3 regions of the Serratia rhizosphaerae genome follow, and region 1 is predicted to be linked to each of the others. Evidence: riboswitches for the same ligand, from Rfam matches in the RefSeq annotation. Region 1 holds a riboswitch; each other region holds the start of a gene.

Region 1 (5,667 bases):
AATTGCAGCATCTCGCCGCGCAGCGCCGGGTCGAGCGCAGAGAAAGGTTCGTCCAGCAGCAGAATCGGCCGCTGGCGGATCAGACAGCGGGCCAGCGCGGCGCGCTGGCGCTGGCCGCCGGAGAGCTGCGACGGCAGGCGCGGCAGGTGTTCCGTCAGGCCGACCTGATCGGCTATCTGCGCCAGCTGCCGTTTTTGCCCGGCGTTCAGCCTGAGACCGGGATCCAGCCCCAGCCCGATGTTTTGTTCCACCGTCAGGTGGGCGAACAGATTGTTTTCCTGAAACAGCATAGACACCGGCCGCTGCGCCGGCGGCGTGCGGGTATGGTCGTCGCCGTCAAGACGCAGGCTGCCGCCGTCCGCGCTCAGAAAGCCGGCAATCAGGCTGAGCAGGGTGCTTTTCCCCGCGCCGCTCGGCCCGAGCACCGCCACGCGTTCGCCCGGGCGGATGCGCAGATCAAAGCGCATCGGCAGGTGCTCATACAGGTAGGTCAGTTGGTTAAGTTCTATCATCGCGGCCCGGTAAACGTTCAATCAGGGTAAAAAGCAGGAAGCACAGTAATAACAATAACAGGGCGGTGACCGCACCGTCATTGCTGCGATAGGCGCCGATCTGCTGGTAAAGATAGAACGGCAGGGTGCGGAACTGCTCGTTGCCGAACAGTGCCACCACGCCGAAATCGCCGATCGACAGCACGCAGGCGAAGGCCAGCGCCTGCGCCAGCGGGCGACGCAGGGCGCGCAGTTCGATCCAGCGCAGCCGCCGCCAGCCCTGCATGCCCAGCGACAGGCACAGCGGGTTGTAGCGCTCCGCCACGTCGCGCATCGGGTTTTCCAGCACTTTCAGCGCATAGGGCACCGCCATCAGCGCGTTGGTCAGGATCACCAGCGCATAGGGCGACTGCGGCAGCCCAACGGTGTCGTTCAGCAGCAGGAAAAAGCCGGTAGCCAGCACGATGCCGGGCATCGCCAGAATCAGCATGCCGCTCAGTTCCAGCGCCTGGCCCCAGCGTCGCTGTTGGCGCAGTTTCAGCTCGCGACTGCTCCACAACAGCATCATGGTCAGCAGTAGACATAGCAGGCCGGCGCCGACGGCGATGCGCAACGAGGTGAACAGCGCCTGCCACAGCGCCGGCTGCTGCAGCACGCTGGCGATTGCCTGATTGGCGCCGTCGACCACCACCGCCAGCAGCGGCGGCAGCAGTAATAGCAGAGCGGCGACGATCAGCAGCGCATCGGTCAGACGCCGGCGGCGGCTGTCCTGCGGGTTGCGCCATTGCATCGCCTGCGTTGCGCCCACCGGCAGCGCCTGGCTGAGACGCTGGCTGAGCATCACCAGCCCCAGACAGCAGGCCAGTTGGATCAGCGCCAGCAGCGCGGCGTGGCTAAGGTCATAGTCGTAGCTCAGCGCCTGGTAGATGGCCAGCTCGATGGTGGTGGCCTGCGGCCCGCCGCCCAGCGAGAGTACGGTGGCGAAACTGGCGAAGCAGAGCATGAAGATCAGTGCGCCGCCCGGCAGGATCTGACGGCGCAGCGCCGGCCATTCGACAAAGCGGAACTGCTGCCAGCCGTTCATGCCCAGCTGTGCGGCAAGCTGACGCTGTTCAACCGGCACGTTTTCCAGCGCCTGCAGCAGCAGGCGGGTCGCCAGCGGCAGGTTGAAGAACATATGCGCCAGCAGAATCCCCTGCAGGCCGTAAGGCGAGAACTGATAGTCGAGCCCCAGCCAGGCGCACAGCGCCGCCAGCCAGCCCTGCCGGCCGTAGACGCTGAGCAGGCCGAACACCGCCACCAGCACTGGCAGCACCAGCGTCATGGCGCACAAACGCAGCAGCAACGCGCGGCCGGGGAAGCGGCGGCGGTACAGCGCCCGCGCCAGCAGGATGGCGGGCAGCACCGAGATCAGCGCCGACAGCAGCGCCTGCCAGAAGGTGAAGCGCACTACGTGCCACAGGTAGTCATCCTGCCATATCGACAGGGCGTCGCTGTGCGGCGCATGGTTCAGCAGCGAACCGAAGGCCAGCGCGGCCACCAGCAGAATCAGGCCGGCGGCCAGCAGCCCCGGCCACAGCCAGTGGGGGATTAACGGCTGACGGCGCTTTGCCATGAACGGATCCAGTTGCCTCGCTGTTTTGCCACCTCATCCGCGCGATATTGCAGCGCGGTCTGCGGCACCGGCAGTTGCGCAAAGCCGGCCGGCAGAGGGGTTTTGATCGCCGGATACATCCAGTTGCCGGTCGGGATGGCGTTCTGGAACGCCGGCGTCAGCATAAACTGCATAAAGCGCTCCGCCAGCTGCGGATGGCGGCTGGCCTGCAATTTAGCGGCGACTTCGACCTGCAGGTAGTGCCCTTCGCTGAAGTTGGCGGCGGCGTAAGCGTCTTTTTTCTCTTCAAGCAGATGGTAGGCCGGCGAAGTGGTATAGCTCAGCACCAGATCGCCTTCTCCTTTCAGGAACAGACCATAGGCTTCGCTCCAGCCTTTGGTGACGGTGACGGTTTTCTTCGCCAGCTTCTGCCAGGCCTGCGGCGCGGCGTCGCCATAGACTTTCTGCATCCACAGCAGCAGGCCGAGACCCGGGGTGCTGGTGCGCGGATCCTGATAGATCACTTTCCACGGCTGGTCGCTTTCCACCAGCTCTTTCAGGCTCTTCGGCGGGTTTTTCAGCCGGTCTTTGTTGTAGACAAAGGCGAAGTAGCCGTAGTCATAGGGGATAAAGGTGCTGTCCTGCCAGCCGCCGGGCACGTTCAGCCGCGAGTGGTCCACCGTGCTGGCGGCGAACAGTCTGGTCTGGCGCGCCGCCTGCAGCAGGTTGTTATCCAGCCCCAGCACCACGTCCGCCTTGCTGTTTTTGCCTTCCATCCGCAGACGATTAAGCAGTGAGACGCCGTCTTCCAGCGCCACGAATTTCAGTTCGCAGTTGCAGTCGGCCTCAAAGGCTTTTTTGATTGCCGGGCCAGGGCCCCAGTCGGCGGCGAAGGAGTCGTAGGTGTAAACCGTCAGCGTGTCTTTCGCCAGCGCCGGCGCGGCGGCCAGCAGCAACAGGCAAGGCAGGAATTTCTTGATCACTTTGCACTCCTGATAGTTAGGGCAGCAAAGGCATCTGAGGGGCTCCTGGGGAGCCGGTTGGCTGGCACTCAAATCCCTCCGCCGGTATTAGCCGGTTCAGGTTCGACGGGTTTGCTCTCAGCGAAAACCTTGTTTCGCACCCCGTTGAGACGGCGCTATTGTAAAGAGTTAGCGCCGCTGGCGAAAGATGCTTATGTCTCCGGCGGCGCGAACCAGGCGGATTTGAAGTCGAACCAGCCCAGCGTATTCATCCGTACGCCGCGCATGCTGCGCTGGCCGTGCAGCTGCAGCCAGTGATGGAACAGCGGATGCAACTGATGCTGGCTGACCAGCCGGCGACAAAATTCCGCCAGCGGCAGACGGTTATCGCGCCACAGCGCGGCGTCCTGCGCCAGATCTTCGCTCATGCAGTGTTGCAGCAGCGGTAGCTCATACAGGGTGGCGAACAGTGAAAACTCCAGCGGCAGGGTGAAATTGGCGCTGCCGAGCCACAGATCGCTCTGCGCCTCTCCCCGGTGCCAGACGTCGTAATCGACGATATTGACCGTCAGTTCTACGCCGTGCTGCGCCAGCAGCGGCTGCAGGGCGTCGCCGATGGCGTTGAACTCCGAGTGCTCACCGTAGTAGGTCAGCGTCAGCCGGCGCAGAGCGGCGGGTTTCGGCCGCTGGGCCAGTTCGCGGTTATGGTGCCAGCGCGGCAAAATGCCGTAGGCCGGCGACCAGTAGCGCTGGCTGACCGGCCCGGAGAGGTTCAGCAGGGCAATAGGATTGAGCAGTTCGCACAGCCAGCTGCGGATGGCCGGATCGTCGCCGACGGGCGAACGCCGGTCGAACAGCAGAAAGTAGCAGCCTTCCTCCAGCCGGCTTTCCAGCTCATTTTTGCCGGTATCGTCGGCCTGCAGCTGCACGCCGGAGTGCATCAGCTCTTCGGTGATATCCGGCAGGACCCAGATATTCACTTCATCGATCAGGGCGCGATAGCCGAAGTAATCGTCAAACGCCTGGATCTTCAGCTGGCTCTGCTGGTTATGCACCACGCTGTACGGGCCGGTGCCGATCGGATGGCGGGCAAAATCCGGCAGAGTGCGCCATTCCTGCGGCAGAATCATGGCCGGCACGCTGCCAAGCAGCCAGGGCAGCCAGTAATCGGGGCTGTGCAGATGCACATCGATCACATGGGGCGTCGGCGAGTCGACGCGTGCGATATGGGCGAACAGCGGCTGCGACGTCAGGCGCGTCAGCGTCTGGATAACGTCTTCCATCTCCAACTCGCGTCCATGATGAAAGTGGATAGCGGGGCGCAGATAGAAGCGCCAGTGCAGCGGGGTCAGCGCCTGCCAGTGATGGGAAAGGTCGGACTCCAGTTCCCCGTTTTCCTCATTTATCCGCGTCAGGCCGCTGTAAATCTGCCGGGCCAGGTGCGTCTCCGAACGGCGCAGCGCCGAACCGGGCAGCAGATTGGACAGCGGCCGGTAGTAGAGCACGCGCAGGATATGTTTACCCTGGCGGAAACTGCGTCCCAGTTGGGACAGCAGCATCTGTCGCACCACTTTTTTATCGCCGACCAGCTGCACCAGCTGGTCGATGCGATCCTGTTCCAGCAGCGTTTCCGCCCGCTGTTGCTGCAGCGCCAGGCCGGTGTAGTGAAACGCCAGCCGCGAACGCTTGCCGCGCCCGGCCTCCGCCTGCCAGGTCAGCCAGCCCTGTTGCTGCATGGCGCCAAGCAGCGAGCGTACATGACGGCGCGAACAGCTGAGCGCGTCGGCCAGCTCCTGCAGCGTGGTATCGCGGGCTTCGCCCTGGCAGCGTTGCCAGAGACGAATAAACTGCTGTTGCAGGCGTGGCGTGGACATAAAAGAGGAACTCCCCGACAGTAATCCGACAATTTATCTTTCCCTATATTACGCCGATAATTTGCTCAGATGAAAGAGAGGAGGGCGGGCTTATGAACGTTTTACTGTCGAAACAGTTTTATCAGCGCTATTTCGCCGCCGTTCGCCGCCAGCACGCCGACTGGCTGACCCGGCTGGTGCCGGAGCAGGCCAGGCTGGAAATATTGTCCCATTTAACCCAGTGGGATATGCCGACGCTGAGCGACGAAGCCTATCGTAAGCGCCTCTGATCTTTCCCCGCTATCCGTGGGTTTTCAGACGACGTCTGAAAACCTGGGGAGACCAAGTGTTTCTGAGTAATGGTGCTTTTCACCAGCCAGTGGGGCGACCCACTGGCATTTTTATTTGCGGCGGGTGATTGCCGTTGTCGGGCGGTGCTTTTACTATTCGCTGACTTCTTCTACTCTACACTGATTTTTTTATTGCGCCGTTTTCGCCTTGTTCAGGAATGCCGCTATGAATAACCGTTGGTCGCTACGCCGTTTTAACCCCGTTTTCGCCGCATTCCTTGCCGTCGCTTTTCTGGCCGGTATCGCCGGGGCGTTGCAGACGCCGACGCTCAGCCTGTTTCTGACCTCGGAAGTCAAAGTGCGGCCGCTGTGGGTCGGGCTGTTTTATACCGTCAACGCGGTGGCCGGCATCGTGGTGAGCTTCCTGCTGGCCAAACGCTCGGACACCCGCGGCGACAGGCGTAAGCTGATTTTAGG
Region 2 (5,667 bases), 460 kb from region 1:
CGACATAAAGTCGCCGGCCTGCGCCCGCGTGGCTTTATACTCCGGCAAATAACGACCGGCCTGGCGCATCATCCATACGGGGGTAACATCCACCGGCTGGCGCAACAGCGCACGCAGGTAACGATCGTTCTTCAACTCAGTCATTATTGGCTCCCTTAATTCAGCTGGCGCTATTGTATACCCAAAAGAATGGGCGTTGTACCAAAGCGCCAGCGCATCATGCGTCCCGGCACAGCACCACGGTGTCCTCAATCAAACGCCGCGCCACGGTGCCCGGCGGCGGCAGCAAGGGCAGCCGATCGTAACGATACCAGCCGGCATGCAGCAGTTCCTTAGGGTCGTGGCGCAATTCACCGCGATGATAATCCGCCATAAAGGCCATCATCAGCGACTGCGGGAACGGCCAGGGCTGGGAGGAGACGTAACGCAGGTTTTTAATTTCAATATTACTCTCCTCCATCACCTCGCGCGCCGCCGCCTGCTCCAGCGTCTCCCCGACCTCGACAAAACCGGCCAGCACCGTATGGATGCCGCCGCGGTGCCGCACGTGCTGCGCCAGCAGGATTTCATCATCGCGGCGAATGGCGACGATCACACAGGGGGCGATTTGCGGGTAATAGCGTTCACGGCAGTGGTCGCACAGGCAGGCGTTTTCGGTTCGGCTCAGGTGCATTTTATGGCCGCAATAGCCGCAAAATTGATGGGAACGATAAAATTCGGCCAGCTGCACCCCGCGCCCGGCTAACTGGAACAGGGCGCGGTCGAGATCCAGCAGCTGCCGCACCGAGCCCATCTCCTGCGCCATGGCGCGGCGCACCAGCCAGACCGGCGCCCCTTGCCACTCACCAATTTGCCGCGCCGCTTCGCCGCGCAGGCCCCATTTATCGGCAGCACCAAACGGCAATTCACCGTTTGGTAACCAAAGTTTGTTTTCATGGCTGACGATCCACCAGCCCTTTTCGTTACCTGTTAATGCAAGTTCCATATCGTTGTTGCACAACCTCAGCTTCACTGGCACTCTAGAAATCGGCACTGTTACATTTTTATAACTTACCGTTACTTTTTCTTACTTACGGAGTCAACAATGCTCAACCACTTGGAAAGCCTGACTCAGCGCGTTGGTGGTAGTAATGAATTAGTTGATCAATGGCTTGAGGCACGTAAGCAGTTGCTGGTTGCTTACTGCACGCTCGTCGGCATTAAGCCGAATAAAGAAAAGCATACGCCGCTTAATGCAAAAGCGCTGGAGAACTTTTGCCACAATCTGGTGGATTATCTCTCCGCAGGGCATTTTCATATCTATGACAGAGTCATCAAGCAGGTGGAAGGCGCCGGTAGTCCTAAAATGTCTTTCGCCACCCAAATTTATCCCAAGTTGTGGATCAATACCGAACAGGTGATGGCGTTCCACGATCGCTATGCCGACACCGAGATCGATCAGGATCTCTGTCTGGCGTTCCATCAGGCGCTGTCGGACATCGGCGAAACGCTGGCCGCCCGCTTCGCACTGGAAGATCGCCTGATTCAGCTGCTCACAGAAACCTGGCAGCCCGGCCAACAGGAAGCGGAAAAAGGCAACCTGGTCCAATAGCTTTCCCTTGCAGCAAACAATAATGCCCTTCTATACTGGGGGCTCTTGTCGGAGTGCCTAGCGCCAGGCTTGTTATCAAGTCGGCCAGGCTGAGACCGTTAATTCGGGATCCGCGGAACCTGATCGGGTTAATACCCGCGAAGGGAACAAGAGTAATCTATCGCCAGCGGCAGACCTTCCACCAGCGTCTGCCGATCGGCCAACATCGTTACTCCCTCCGAGCTCCAGACAAGCAATTTTCCCAACTCACCCGACTTGTAGGAATTTGCTATGTCTAATAACAACCAGCGTCCCCGTAAAGTACAGCGTGAAGCCGCGCAGCAGTTTATCGACAACCTTCAGGGCGTCGCTTTCCCCAACTCCCGCCGCATCTATCTGCAAGGATCGCGCCCCGATCTGCAGGTGCCGATGCGCGAGATCCAGCTCAGCCCGACCTTAATCGGCGGCAGTAAAGACGAACCGCAATACGAGCCGAATGAGGCGGTACCGGTCTATGATACCGCCGGCCCTTACGGCGACCCGGCGTCCCAACTGGACGTACACCGCGGCCTGGACAAGCTGCGCGCCAGCTGGATCGCAGAGCGCGACGATACCGAGACGCTGGCCCACGTCAGCTCCGGCTTTACCCAGCAGCGTCTGGCGGATGAGGGGTTAGACCACCTGCGTTTCGAACATCTGCCGCAGCCACGCAAAGCGCAGTCGGGCAAATGCGTCACCCAGCTGCACTATGCGCGCGCCGGCGTCGTCACGCCGGAGATGGAATTTATCGCCATCCGCGAAAATATGGGCCGTGAGCGCATCCGCAGCGAGGTGCTGCGCCAGCAGCATCCGGGCCAGAGCTGGGGCGCCAACCTGCCGGAAAACATTACGCCGGAGTTTGTCCGTCAGGAGGTGGCCGCCGGCCGCGCCATTATCCCGGCCAACATTAACCACCCGGAATCCGAACCGATGATTATCGGTCGCAACTTCCTGGTGAAGGTAAACGCCAATATCGGCAATTCTGCGGTGACCTCCTCCATCGAGGAAGAGGTGGAAAAACTGGTGTGGTCCACCCGCTGGGGCGCGGATACCGTGATGGACCTCTCCACCGGTCGTTATATCCACGAAACCCGCGAATGGATCCTGCGCAACAGCCCGGTGCCGATCGGCACCGTCCCCATCTATCAGGCGCTGGAAAAAGTGAACGGCGTAGCAGAAAACCTGACCTGGGAAATGTTCCGCGACACGCTGCTGGAGCAGGCGGAGCAAGGGGTCGATTATTTCACCATCCACGCCGGCGTGCTGCTGCGCTATGTGCCGATGACCGCCAAACGCCTGACCGGCATCGTCTCGCGCGGCGGCTCGATCATGGCCAAATGGTGCCTGTCGCATCATCAGGAAAACTTCCTGTATGAACACTTCCGCGAAATCTGCGAGATCTGCGCCGCCTACGACGTTTCACTGTCGCTGGGCGATGGCCTGCGCCCTGGCTCGGTACAGGACGCCAACGATGAAGCGCAGTTCTCCGAGCTGCATACGCTGGGCGAACTGACCAAAATCGCCTGGGAATACGACGTACAGGTGATGATCGAAGGCCCGGGCCACGTGCCGATGCATATGATCCGCCGCAATATGACCGAAGAGCTGGAGCACTGCCATGAAGCGCCGTTCTATACGCTGGGGCCATTGACCACCGATATCGCGCCGGGCTATGACCACTTCACCTCCGGCATCGGCGCCGCGATGATCGGCTGGTTCGGCTGCGCCATGCTGTGCTACGTGACGCCGAAAGAGCACCTGGGGCTGCCGAACAAAGAGGACGTCAAGCAGGGGCTGATTACCTATAAAATCGCCGCGCACGCCGCGGATTTGGCAAAAGGCCACCCCGGCGCGCAGATCCGCGATAACGCCATGTCCAAGGCGCGCTTTGAGTTCCGCTGGGAAGACCAGTTCAACCTGGCGCTGGATCCCGCCACCGCCCGCGCCTATCACGATGAGACGCTGCCGCAGGAATCCGGCAAAATCGCCCATTTCTGCTCAATGTGCGGGCCGAAATTCTGTTCGATGAAGATTTCACAGGAAGTGCGCGACTATGCCGCCGCGCAGGAAGCCGCCAAACCGATCGAAGTGCTGTCCGGCATGGAAAAAATGTCCGCCGAATTCCGCTCACGCGGCAGCGAGCTGTACCACAGCGCCGCAGCGCTGCAGGAGGACAACAATGGCTGAGTTATCAAGCCCGTTTCCCGCCACGCCGCACCGCCTCGGGCTGTACCCGGTGGTGGACAGCGTCATGTGGATCGAACGCTTGCTGGACGCAGGCGTCACCACCATCCAGCTGCGGATTAAAGATCAGCCGGACGAGCAGGTCGATGGCGACATTATCGCCGCCATCGCCCTCGGCAAACGCTACAACGCCCGTCTGTTTATCAATGACTACTGGCGGCTGGCGGTCAAGCACGGCGCCTACGGCGTCCATCTGGGGCAGGAGGATCTGGACAGCACCGATCTGGCAGCCATCCATCGCGCCGGGCTGCGTCTTGGCGTATCAACCCATGACGACGCCGAACTGGCGCGCGCCAAAGCGGTGCAGCCCTCGTATATTGCGCTCGGCCACATCTTTCCTACCCAGACCAAGGATATGCCTTCCGCCCCCCAGGGGCTGGCGGAGCTGAAGCGCCACGTGGCGACGCTGGCGGCGTATCCCACGGTGGCGATCGGCGGCATCAGCCTCGATCGCGTCCCGGCGGTATTGGCCTGCGGCGTCGGCAGCGTGGCGGTGGTGAGCGCCATCACCCAGGCGCCGGACTGGCGTGCCGCTACGGCGGAACTGCTGCGCCTGATTGAAGGCAAGGAGTAACGGTATGCTCAGCGATCACGAATTCTTACGTTACAGCCGGCAGCTATTGCTGGAAGACATCGGCCCCGACGGGCAGGAAAAACTCAAAGGCGCCAGCGTGCTGATCGTCGGCCTGGGCGGGTTGGGATCGCCGGCGGCGCTGTATCTGGCCGCCGCCGGCGTCGGAACGCTGCTGCTGGCGGACGATGACCAGCTGCATCTCACCAACCTGCAGCGGCAGATCCTTTACCGCAGCGCCGACGTGCCGCACGGGAAGGCCCAACTGGCCCAACGCCACCTGCAGGCGCTTAATCCACAGGTCGAGTCGATCGCACTGGCGCAGCGCCTGCAGGGCGCAGAACTGCAACAGGCGGTGGCGCGCGCCGATCTGGTGCTGGACTGCAGCGACAATATGGCGACCCGCCACGCAATCAATGCCGCCTGCGTGGCCGCCGGCAAGCCGCTTATCAGCGGCAGCGCGGTTGGCTTCAGCGGGCAGTTGCTGGTCATCACCCCGCCGTTCCAGCAGGGATGTTACGCCTGCCTGTACCCTGACCAGACGGAGCCACAGCGCAACTGCCGCACCGCCGGCGTTCTCGGCCCGGTGGTCGGCGTCATCGGTACGCTGCAGGCGCTGGAAGCCATCAAGATGCTGGCGGGCATGCCCTCCGCGCTCAGCGGCAAGCTGCGCCTGTTCGATGGCAAACAGCAAAGCTGGCATACGCTGCAGCTGAGCAAAGCCCAGTCGTGCCCCATCTGCGGAGGCGAGCTATGCAAATCCGCCTGAATGACCAAACGCTGGAACTGGCGCCGCCGCTCAGCGTCAGCGCCCTGCTGTCGCAGCTGACGCACGACCAGCCGGGTACCGCGCTCGCCATCAATCACGTTATCATCCCGCGCGCCGACTGGGCCAATCATCTGGTGCAGGACGGCGATGACATCCTGCTTTTCCAAGCGATTGCCGGAGGCTGATATGCTGCAAATCGCCGATACCACCTTTACCTCACGCTTATTCACCGGCACCGGCAAGTTCGCCACCCCGGCGCTGATGCTTGACGCGCTGCAGGCGTCCGGCTCACAGCTGGTAACCATGGCCATGAAGCGCGTCGACCTGCAAGGCGGCAACGATGCCATTCTCGCGCCGCTGCGGCAGTTGGGCGTTCGTCTGCTGCCCAATACTTCCGGCGCCAAAACCGCCGCGGAAGCGGTATTCGCCGCCAGGCTGGCGCGCGAAGCCCTCGGCACCCATTGGGTGAAGCTG
Region 3 (5,667 bases), 2.2 Mb from region 1:
TCATTCCGGTATCGAAGTGACTGAATTTACCGCTAGGCGGTGTTCTATCAGGCGTTGTTGTGTGAAGGACATTAGCTATCTGGCGGTGCTGTGCAGCAGGTAATAGGCTTCGTCACCTTCGCCTCCCTGGCTGATAATGCGCCAGCCGTGCCGCTGATAAAACATCAAAGCCGGTTCGTTCCTGACCAGACATTTCAACGCGCCGGTGGTGCGGAAGGTGGATTCTGCCTGTTTTAGCAGGGTACTGCCTACGCCGCGAGTTTGTTGAGCGGGGTCGACATACAGGTTATGGATAAAATCTTCGGCCCGGTGAATGGAAACAAAACCCAGCGGTATGCCGTTTTCTTCGGCTACCCAGATCTCTTCTCCCAGCGTAGCGCGATCGAAATCTCTCGGTTGGTAATTGGCGGTGTCCCGCCAGTGAAAGGCGATTTTACGCGCGGCCAAATATAAGCGGCGCAGAAAGGGGCGATCGGATTCTTGATATGGCCGTATTTTCATCATGCTCCCTTGGTGACGGACGCGCGGTGATCCTGCGGTGTGGCACCTGAGTATGTCGGAATACCATGCCGTTGGCGAGAGATAAGAAAAAAGAGCAAATAGATTATTTGCTCTTGAATACGGACACGTTACCGGGCGGCGAGCAAAGCGTCGCCGGCCCGGTAGAAAGTGACGACGTTACTTGGTGTAACGACCTTCCCAGAAACCACGGACAAGGTTAAATACGCCGTCGGTGAAGATTTTGCCTACGCCTTTGGCCGCGTTGGTAAAGCTGGCGAGGATGGATTCAGCACCTTTGGAGATGGAACCAACAACACCGCCTAAGAGTCCACCGAGGATACTGTCGAGACCGGCACCACCTGATACTTCATTGACTTCAACGTTAGATAATTCTCTCATGGTTTATCCTTAAATATTAAATGAGGTAGATAAAAGAGCGGGAAAATTATGATTGCGGCTTGGCAGGCGCGCACTCATTCAACTCAACAGGTTTGCTGGACGAGGTGACGTTGCCAAACTTGTCAACGCAGCCCACGGTCCGATAGCAAGTCACTCCTGAGGTGGATGGGGATAGGCTATGGCTGACTTTACAGCCCCACGCGCCACCAATAACATTCGTTGCTTTGCCTTGCGTTAATTTCTGCATAATTATTAATTATCCTTGTTGGTTACTCTACGGATGACTCAACGCTATCCGAGTTGGGCCATTAAGACTTAGCGGTTTCGGCTGGTGCTTCCGGAGCAGGCTTACTTGGGCGGAAAGCATTGATGAGGGAATCCAGGAAGCCCATGCCCAGACCAACAGCGGTGCCGATAGAGTTGGCGATATTACCGACGATATTGCCAGCGATGCCGGTCAGGGTATTAACGCCTGCGTTGATGATATCGCTGATAATACCACCGAAAAAGCCGCCTGAAACTGCTTCAACTTCAACGTTAGATAATTCTCTCATGACAAATTCCTTTTTTATTAAAAATAAAAGAGTATGGGGTTAAATAAAATGGTGACACCTTGGTATGGAAAGCCAAGGTGTTATTTAATATTACCCTCTTTTCTTATCTTATAAATACTGTTTGCAGAATTTCGTTCGTTTTAAGGATAATTCTTGCTGGCTTGAAATAGGCCGTCTGGCTTTATCCTAAATTCACCGTATTTATATTTTTATGGGTGATAATTGAAATTTTATTTTCTGAGTTTTTAATGTTTCCGGCCGCAGGACGCCATGCATAAATCATAAACATGACGATGAAAGATTTGAATCCCGCCGGGTGCGGAGTATGATGTGGCCGCAGTCGCTATCCCTGCGGGATGCGCTGTCTGAGACTCGGGGTGCCCTTCATGTATGTGAAGGCTGAGAAATACCCGTATTACCTGATCTGGATAATACCAGCGTAGGGAAGTCTTGGCGTCCTGACCGGCGCCCGCCTTCTTTAACGCCGGTTGGGAGAACTATGATCGCTCGACCTGATGAATTGCCCGGCGCAACGGCCGCGGCCAGCTTACAGCTGCTTAAACAACATTCCCCGCTGATTCACTGCCTGACCAACGACGTGGTGCAAACGCTGACGGCCAACGTTTTGCTGGCGCTGGGCGCTTCGCCGGCGATGGTGATTGAACCGTCCGAAGCGACGCAGTTCAGCCGCCTGGCCGATGGCGTGCTGATCAATATCGGCACGCTGACCGCCGCCCGCGCGGAATCGATGCTGGCGGCGGTGGAGGCGGCCAATCAGGCCGCGACGCCGTGGGTGCTGGACCCGGTGGCGGTCGGCGGACTGACCTTTCGTACCGAGTTTGCCAACCGGCTGCTGACGCTGCAGCCGGCGGCCATTCGCGGCAACGCGTCGGAAATTATGGCGCTGAGCGGGCTGCAGGCTTCGGGGCGCGGCGTCGACAGCACGGCGGACTCTCTGGCCGCGCTGCCGGCGGCGCAACAGCTGGCGCAGCGCAGCGGTGCGATTGTCGCGGTCACCGGCGCCACCGACTACATTACTGACGGGCAGCGCAGCTGGGCGGTCGGCGGCGGCGATCCGCTGATGACGCGGGTGGTGGGCACCGGCTGTGCCTTATCGGCGGTGGTGGCGGCGTTTTGCAGCCTGCCGGGCGAGCGGCTGGACCACGTCGCCGCCGCCTGCCGGGTGATGGCGCACTGCGGCGCGGCGGCCAGCAAACAGGCCGGCGGCCCCGGCAGCTTTACCCCCGCATTTCTCGACGCGCTGTACCGCTGGCAGGGAGATGAATAATCATGAAACGCATCAATGCATTGACCATCGCCGGTACCGATCCGAGCGGCGGCGCCGGCATTCAGGCGGATCTGAAAGCCTTCTCGGCGCTCGGCGCCTATGGCGCCAGCGTGATCACCGCGCTGGTGGCGCAAAACACGCGCGGCGTGCAGTCGGTGTACCAGATTGAGCCGACGTTCGTTGCCGCGCAGCTGGATTCCGTGCTGAGCGACGTGCGCATCGACAGCGTAAAAATCGGTATGCTGGCCAATGCCGACATCGTGCAGGCGGTGGCCGAGCGCTTGCGGCATTATCAGCCGCCGTTTGTGGTGCTGGATACGGTGATGCTGGCGAAAAGCGGCGATCCGCTGCTGGCGCCGGAGGCGGTGGCGTCGATCCGGCGTGAACTGTTGCCGCAGGTGTCGCTGATTACGCCTAACCTGCCGGAAGCGGCGGCGCTGCTGGCGTGTCCGCCGGCGGATAATGAGCAGCAGATGCGCGAGCAGGGACGGGCGCTGCTGGCAATGGGTTGCCAGGCGGTGCTGATGAAGGGCGGCCATCTCAGTGAAGAGGAAAGCCCGGACTGGCTGTTCAGCCGCGGTACGGAGCAGCGCTTCAGCGCGCCTCGTGTCGCCACGCGCCATACGCACGGCACCGGCTGCACCCTGTCTGCGGCGCTGGCCGCCCTGCGTCCGCGTTATGACGACTGGCCGCAGACGGTGGCGGCGGCGAAGGATTACCTGCAGCGCGCGCTGCAGCAGGCGGACAGCCTGGAAGTCGGCCAGGGCATCGGCCCGGTGCACCATTTCCATGCCTGGTGGTGAGCCAACTTTTTCGCGCGGCGATGGTCTGAGTAGATGCAATGTCTTTGTCTATTTTCGGAGGGAGAATCACCATGACAGGAATGCATAAACGTCGTTATATGCTGCTGGGCGCGTTGCTGGCCGTCAGCGCCGGCAGCTTTGCCCAGCAGGTGGTGACCACGGCGGATCTGGTTCAGCAGCCGGGTTATCAGAGCAGCTGGCAGCAGATGATGAAAGGTCAGGCCCGGCTGCCGGGCTGGGCGCGTAAGGGCAGCGGCACTTCGACGCCGGCGGAGACGATCGGCTGGCAGGGGCAGCAGTATCAGGTTGGCAATATCTGTAAGCCTCACGATTGCGGCAATAACTTTTTGATCGTCGCCTTCAAGGCGGACAAGTCGCAGGCCTGGGGCGTGCGGGTTGAGGTGGAAGACCGGCCGGAAGCGGTGGCGCACCCCAAAAAGTACGCCAAATATCAGTGGCTCGGCAAGCCGGACAGCAATATGCAGGCGCTGCTGCGTCAGCAGTTTGAAAACAGCCCGGACTGGAAGTAAACCGATGTTTGCAGGGACGGGCGCGCCCGTCCCTGATGGTCAGCCGATGCCGGCCTGATGCAGGTCGTGCAGGTTCAGCGCGCCGACCAGTTCCCCCTCAACGTTGACCACCGGCGCGGCGCTGATATGCTGCTCGTGCAGCGCCTCCAGCGCTTCTCCCGCGCGCCACTGTTCCGGCAGGCGATAGCCGGGGCGGGTAATCGCCGGGCTGAGCGGATCCTCCAGCTTGTGGCCCTGCACCAGCCAGCGGCGCAGATCGCCGTCGGTGAAGACGCCCACCACTTTTTGCTGCTCGTCGCACACCGCCACCAGTCCCAGGCCGGTGCGGCTCAGCTCCAGCATCGCCGCCATCACGTCGGCGCTTTCCTGCACCTTCGGCAGACGATCGCCGGTGCGCATCAGGTGATGCACGCGGTTAAGCAGACGCGCGCCGAGGCTGCCGCCCGGGTGTGAACGGGCGAAGTCTTCGGCGTTGAAGCCGCGCTGACGCATCAGCGCCATCGCCAGCGCATCGCCGATCATCAGAGTGTTGACCGCGCTGGAGGTCGGCGCCAGCCCCATCGGGCAGGCTTCGCGCTCGACGCTGATATCCAGCACGCAGGCGGCACCCTGCGCCAGCGGTGAGGCGGTGCCGCCGGTAATGGCGATCACCGGGATCCGGCTCTCGGCCAGCAGCGGCAGGATCAGGTCCAGCTCTTTGGCGCGGCCGGAGTATGAAATAAAGATCATCACGTCGTCCGGGCCGATCATGCCGAGATCGCCGTGCAGCGCTTCCGCCGGATGCAGGAAGAAGGCGGGCGTCCCGGTGCTGGCCAGCGAGGCGGCGATTTTCTTGCCGATATGGCCGGATTTGCCGATGCCGGAAATCACCGCCTTGCCGCGGCAGCTCAGCAGCAGCTCGCAGGCGCGGACAAAGTTGTCGTCCAGCCGCGCCAGCAGGCGCTGCGCTTCGGCCAGTTCAATCTCCAGCGTTTCGCGGGCGAAGGTGAGCAGGGTGCTCGCGTTATCCATCAGTCTCTCCTGCGGAATGAATCAAGGCGGAAATATAGTGTTATTTACCGGATGAAACACGCGACACGCCGGTTTTTTTTAAACGGATCACAGTTTGAGAAATCAGCCGGGAAGGCGTGCGGACGAGAAGCCGGGTGAAAAGCCCGGCTTCTGCGGCGGCGTCAGGCGATGGTGACGCTGCTGTCGAGATAGGTATCCTGCACGGCGTTAATCAGCGCCACGCCGTCCTTCATCGATTTTTTGAAGGCCTTACGCCCCAGAATCAGCCCCATGCCGCCGGCGCGTTTGTTGATCACTGCGGTGCGCACCGATTCCTGCAGATCGTTTTCCCCGGCGGCGCCGCCGGAGTTAATCAGGCCGGCGCGTCCCATATAGCAGTTGGCCAGCTGATAACGCACCAGATCGATCGGGTGATCGCTGGTCAGTTTGTCGTATACCCGGTCGTCGGTGTAGCCGAAGTTCACGGCGCGGTAGCCGCCGTTGTTTTCCGCCATTTTCTGTTTGACGATATCGGCGCCGATGGTGGCGGCGATATGGTTGGCCTGGCCGGTGAGATCGGCGCTGGAGTGGTAGTCGACGCC

Evidence for each region. A riboswitch is a leader RNA that binds a small molecule or an ion and turns the genes downstream of it on or off. The one in region 1 is predicted to bind thiamine pyrophosphate.
Region 2: it holds a riboswitch for thiamine pyrophosphate, as region 1 does, so the genes downstream of both, thiC (phosphomethylpyrimidine synthase ThiC) here and thiB (thiamine ABC transporter substrate binding subunit) in region 1, are expected to answer to the same signal.
Region 3: it holds a riboswitch for thiamine pyrophosphate, as region 1 does, so the genes downstream of both, thiM (hydroxyethylthiazole kinase) here and thiB (thiamine ABC transporter substrate binding subunit) in region 1, are expected to answer to the same signal.

The regions. Positions count from the first base shown of each region.
Region 1 is NZ_CP041764.1:1,333,637-1,339,303, reverse strand. Features, by position in the region: gene thiQ (thiamine ABC transporter ATP-binding protein ThiQ) at 1-512, opposite strand, end outside; gene thiP (thiamine/thiamine pyrophosphate ABC transporter permease ThiP) at 499-2,106, opposite strand; gene thiB (thiamine ABC transporter substrate binding subunit) at 2,082-3,068, opposite strand; TPP riboswitch at 3,124-3,222, opposite strand; gene sgrR (HTH-type transcriptional regulator SgrR) at 3,260-4,921, opposite strand; gene sgrT (glucose uptake inhibitor SgrT) at 5,014-5,190, shown strand; gene FO014_RS06330 (sugar efflux transporter) at 5,417-5,667, shown strand, end outside.
Region 2 is NZ_CP041764.1:1,794,841-1,800,507, forward strand. Features, by position in the region: gene hemE (uroporphyrinogen decarboxylase) at 1-144, opposite strand, end outside; gene nudC (NAD(+) diphosphatase) at 218-985, opposite strand; gene rsd (sigma D regulator) at 1,085-1,591, shown strand; TPP riboswitch at 1,631-1,754, shown strand; gene thiC (phosphomethylpyrimidine synthase ThiC) at 1,862-3,796, shown strand; gene thiE (thiamine phosphate synthase) at 3,789-4,427, shown strand; gene FO014_RS08495 (HesA/MoeB/ThiF family protein) at 4,432-5,193, shown strand; gene thiS (sulfur carrier protein ThiS) at 5,178-5,378, shown strand; gene FO014_RS08505 (thiazole synthase) at 5,380-5,667, shown strand, end outside.
Region 3 is NZ_CP041764.1:3,557,222-3,562,888, forward strand. Features, by position in the region: gene FO014_RS16540 (GNAT family N-acetyltransferase) at 76-501, opposite strand; gene FO014_RS16545 (hypothetical protein) at 679-900, opposite strand; gene FO014_RS16555 (hypothetical protein) at 1,209-1,454, opposite strand; TPP riboswitch at 1,818-1,917, shown strand; gene thiM (hydroxyethylthiazole kinase) at 1,954-2,742, shown strand; gene thiD (bifunctional hydroxymethylpyrimidine kinase/phosphomethylpyrimidine kinase) at 2,745-3,545, shown strand; gene FO014_RS16570 (inhibitor of vertebrate lysozyme family protein) at 3,617-4,075, shown strand; gene gutQ (arabinose-5-phosphate isomerase GutQ) at 4,115-5,086, opposite strand; gene fbaB (class I fructose-bisphosphate aldolase) at 5,248-5,667, opposite strand, start outside.